Regions from separate parts of the Bacillus sp. NMTD17 genome, predicted to be linked through region 2. Evidence: a T-box and tRNA genes for the amino acid it is inferred to sense, from the RefSeq annotation. Region 2 holds a T-box; the other holds one or more tRNA genes.
The links. A T-box is a leader RNA that pairs with one kind of tRNA and senses whether it is charged. The one in region 2 lies ahead of alaS (alanine--tRNA ligase), so its partner is inferred to be a tRNA-Ala.

Region 1 (2,471 bases), on a different contig from region 2:
CAGACCAGGAAATAGGATGAAGCCGCTCTATATTACGGTGCATAATACCTCTAACACTGCAAAAGGTGCAAATGCGGGAAGTCACGCTGCGTTTGTTGCACGTTCAAGTACTGGGGTCAGCTGGCATTACACTGTCGACGATCAGGTCATTTATCAGCATTTACCATTAAACGAGAACGGCTGGCACGCAGGGGATGGCAGAGGCGATGGCAATATGAAATCAATCGGAATTGAAATTTGTGAAAATACAGACGGCAACTTTGAACAAGCAGTCGAAAATGCTCAATGGCTCATTCGGAAACTGATGGGCGATTTGGGGATTCCTTTATCAAATGTAGTGCCCCATAAACATTGGAGTGGGAAAGAATGTCCAAGGAAATTGCTCGGACGATGGGATCAATTTAAAGCTGGAATAGCCACAGCTCATACCGACAGCAAAAGCACAAGAAAGCCAGTCCGAACAGAGAGCCTGAGCCACAAAGACAAAGCACCCGTGACCAAACAGAAATCGTCAAATTTGCCATCTGGCATTTTAAAAATAACCAAGCCCTTGACAAAAGGATCTCAAGTGACAGCCGTGCAAAAAGCCTTATCTTCCCTCTATTTTTACCCAGACAAAGGAGCAAAAAACAATGGGATTGATGGCTATTATGGACCGAAAACGGCGAATGCGGTCAAGCGGTTTCAGCTCATGAACGGCTTAGCGGCAGACGGGATTTACGGACCAAAGACGAAGAACAAAATGGAACAATTGCTGAAAAAGTGATCATTCATAAAGTGCTATCAGCAGGTGAAGGGATTTTTCCTTGCTGATAGCTAATAAAAAATGACATCATTTGTGATATAATCGACCGAATCTATCATAAGGTGAGAATAAAATGAAAAAGGAACTGTTCCAAGTCATCATGCTGTCAGTGGTGCTGCTCATCTATTTCATTTATCACGGAATGACGAGCGATTTCCCTGTGTCTTACACAATCATTCTCATCACGGCTTATCTCTCTGTGATCGCGTACCGGATCATAAAGATATTAAGGTTAAGAAAAAACAAAGAACAAACACAACTGTAAGAAATATATACATAAAAAACCATCCTTGATTTCTCAAGAATGGTTTTTCGTATGGAGCGTAGGGGATTCGAACCCCTGACCCTTTCGCTGCCAGCGAAATATTCTCCCACTGAACTAACGCCCCGATGTATGACGACATAATTTATTATAATCAATCCTCCTGTAAAATTCAAGCTGTAAAACGCAAACATATCGCCTATTTATCTTTCTGATCAATCGGAATATAGTCGAAGATCTCCCCTGATTGTACAGAGTCCGCTAAGCGTCTCAGCCAGTCATAATAGGCTTTCGAGCTTTCAAGCTGTTCAAGAAGCTGCTGCGCTTCCTCTCTTACATGTTCCTCCAACTGATCATCACTAGCAACCTCTTGAAGCCGCTCTTGCGCTTCTTCAATCGCCGCTAAATTGACCTCGACCTCCCGTTCCCATTTTTGCGGAAAGAAGTTCGTGAAAAACTTAAAAAAGTCTTTTTCAGCAACAAAGCTGTGTTTTCTTCGGCCCCGGTGAAACGTCTTTTTGACAATATTCATATCTTGCAGTTTTTTCACACCCGTACTCATACTTGGCTTGCTCATTTGCAGCTCTTCACGCATTTCATCGAGCGTCATTTCCTCATTTAAATACATGGTCCCATAGAGAATACCTGCACTTCGTGTAATGCCATAGAGATCCATTGTTTCAGCTATGGAATCAATGACTAGATCTTTAGCAGCTAAAATACGATCTTCTGCTTGTGGCTGTTCCTGCTTTTTCATCTTGTCCCTGCTTTCTATTAAGAGAATTCAATACGTTCAAAAAAATCTTTATGGACTATATGTTAACGAAAGAATACAAAATGTCAAAATAAATGAAGCCTATCTCCCTTTGACAGAAAAATTTGAACATGATAAGTTAATTATGTTCAAAACGTTAAATTTTTATTTAACAAACTTACCAAAGAGAATCAGAGGAGGTTCCTTCTATGAGTCAAACACTATTTATAGATGGACAATGGGTTGGCGCCAAAAGTGGCGACACACGGGATATCATCAATCCATTTAATCAAGAAGTGATCGCGACAGTCAGCGAAGGATCAAGAAATGATGCGCAGCTAGCCATCAAAGCAGCGAGAAAAGCCTTCGATCAAGGGGACTGGGCAAATCAGCCTGGACTTGAAAGAGGAAATATGGTGTTTAAGATTGCTGAGTTGATTAGACGTGATCTTGATGAACTAGCCAAATTGGAATCGCTTGATACTGGTAAAACATTAGAGGAAAGCAAAGCAGATATGGACGATATTGCGAACGTGTTCCAATATTACGCAGGTCTGGCTGACAAAGATGGCGGGGAAATCATTGCGTCACCAATCCCGAACTCAAAAAGTGAATTAGTCAGAGAGCCAGTCGGTGTATGCGGGCAAATC
Region 2 (2,471 bases):
ATCCATACGTGTCATACAGTTTAAAGACATCTTCACCTGAAATCTGCGTGTTGCCTTTGTCTCTTTCTTTTTTGATGACTTCTGACAAAATAGCTAACCCTTCGTTCAGTGTTTCATGGAAACGTTCTTCTTCATTTTTGATGACTTTCGCAATAAATTCTTCTTTTGCTTGTACATCTGGGTAGAAATCCTTCATGATTTCCGCCACAACTGGAACTAGGTCAAACATAAACGGGCGATGGATGTGAATGGTTTTTGCATAACGCACTGCACGGCGAAGCAAACGTCTTAACACATACCCTCGGCCTTCATTGGAAGGAAGCGCTCCATCACTTACAGCAAAGGCAACCGTCCGGATATGGTCAGCAATGACTTTAAATGCTGTATCCTTTTCCTTTGTCTCGCCATAGCTTTCTCCAGAGATGGTTTCAACTGCACGAATAATCGGCATGAATAGATCTGTATCAAAGTTCGTTGGTACGTTTTGAATGACGGATACCATTCGTTCAAGACCCATCCCTGTATCAATGTTTTTCTTCGGCAGCGGCGTGTATGACCCATCTGGATTATGGTTAAATTCAGAGAACACAAGGTTCCACACTTCTAGATAACGCTCATTTTCTCCGCCAGGATATAATTCTGGATCGTTCATGTCGTCACCGTATGATTCGCCGCGGTCATAGAAAATTTCCGTATTCGGTCCACTTGGGCCCTCGCCAATATCCCAGAAGTTTCCTTCAAGACGAATAATACGTTCTTCAGGAACACCGATTTTATCTCTCCATAGAACATACGCCTCTTCGTCCTCTGGATGGACAGTTACAGATAACAAATTCGGGTTAAAGCCAATCCACTCGTCACTTGTGAGGAATTCCCACGCCCATTCAATCGCTTCTTCTTTAAAATAATCACCAATAGAGAAGTTGCCGAGCATTTCAAAGAACGTATGATGGCGTGCTGTCTTTCCTACATTTTCAATATCATTTGTACGAATTGATTTTTGCGCGTTGCAAATACGCGGATTTTCAGGTACGACGCGGCCATCAAAGTATTTCTTTAATGTTGCCACGCCGCTGTTAATCCACAAAAGTGTCGGATCGTCATGCGGTACGAGTGACGCACTCGGTTCTACAGCATGTCCTTTTTCTTTAAAAAAGTCTAAAAACATTTGGCGTACTTGAGCTGAAGTTAAAGTTTTCATTCAAAAATCCTCCCTTATCATTCATCAATCTCCACACAAACGAAAAAACATCCCGCCCTATGCAAGCACAAAACGACTTACACAGGGACGAGATGCTCTCGCGGTACCACCCTGATTATAGACCTATTCGTCTATCACCTTCACATCCGATAACGCCGGAAGAGAGCGGCAGTGTTTATCTGCACTCGGGACTAGCTTCCGTTAAAGGTCTGATAAGGCTTTTCTCAGCAAAATAAAGCCTCTCTCTGCAACAGCTTTTTAACGTACTCGGGTCCGTCATTGAATTCAGTATGTATGAATCGAAATTATTATAGACAACTCGGCTCCTCTTGTCAATGAACGCTTCGTCTCATGAGGATATATTGCACAATGATCACCCTGATTATAGCAGCTGTAGGTACCGCTAAAATCATCCCAATTAAGCCAAATAACTCTCCTCCTGCGAGCAAAACAAGCATAATGACGACAGGATGCATATGAAGACTCCTCCCAACGATGATCGGGCTGAGGACGTTGCTTTCTAAAAATTGCAGCACTGCTACTGTAATCAGCACAATAATAACCGATTTGACCGAGATGGTAAACGCGATAAAGACAGCGGGAATCGCGCCAATAATCGGTCCAAAATACGGAATGACATTCGTTGCGCCAATCAGCATACCTAGGACAAGCGGATACGGGATATGAAACAGCCAGAGCACAATGGCTGCTGCACCGCCGATTAAGGAACAGACAAGCAGCTGCCCTCTAATATAATTACCAAGCGATTCATCAACTGCTTTCACAAACGCATGTCCTCTCTTCCGAAATGAGGGCGGCGTTAAATACCATGCAGCCCGCTTCATCGTATTCATGTCCTTCACCATATAAAAAACAAGAAAAGGAATGAGCGCTGCAACTAATGCGTAATCAAGTAATACTTTACAGCTAAGAATCATCCGCTCTGCGCCGTTAGCTGCATATGTCTCCGATTGGACAATCAAACGGTCCAGCCTGTCGTGAAGTCCGTCGGGCCAATGGCTAGTATGACGATGAATATGAGATAAGGCGCCATTATACGTTTCGGCAAGCACAGGAATTTGCTCTGACAGCTCATTTAACTGCTTAATCATGACAGGTGCCCCTTTATAAACCGCAAGCCCAATCCCGCCAAAAAACAGTACATAAATCAATAAGAGACTAACAGTCCTTGGTAAGCCCCCCGCGTGCAATCTTTCCACTATCGGATAAAGCAGATAAGAAATAAAAATAGCAATGAGAAGCGGAATCA

Region 1: it has a tRNA-Ala gene. The T-box ahead of alaS (alanine--tRNA ligase) is inferred to sense a tRNA for this amino acid. The anticodon was not compared.

The regions. Positions count from the first base shown of each region.
Region 1 covers NZ_PVRH01000001.1:970,531-973,001, forward strand. The annotation lists gene C6347_RS04990 (peptidoglycan recognition protein family protein) at 1-766, shown strand, start outside; gene C6347_RS04995 (hypothetical protein) at 879-1,070, shown strand; tRNA gene C6347_RS05000 (tRNA-Ala) at 1,123-1,194, opposite strand; gene cudC (transcriptional regulator GbsR) at 1,267-1,824, opposite strand; gene betB (betaine-aldehyde dehydrogenase) at 2,031-2,471, shown strand, end outside.
Region 2 covers NZ_PVRH01000005.1:232,055-234,525, reverse strand. The annotation lists gene alaS (alanine--tRNA ligase) at 1-1,201, opposite strand, end outside; T-box leader at 1,282-1,490, opposite strand; gene C6347_RS15395 (AI-2E family transporter) at 1,534-2,471, opposite strand, start outside.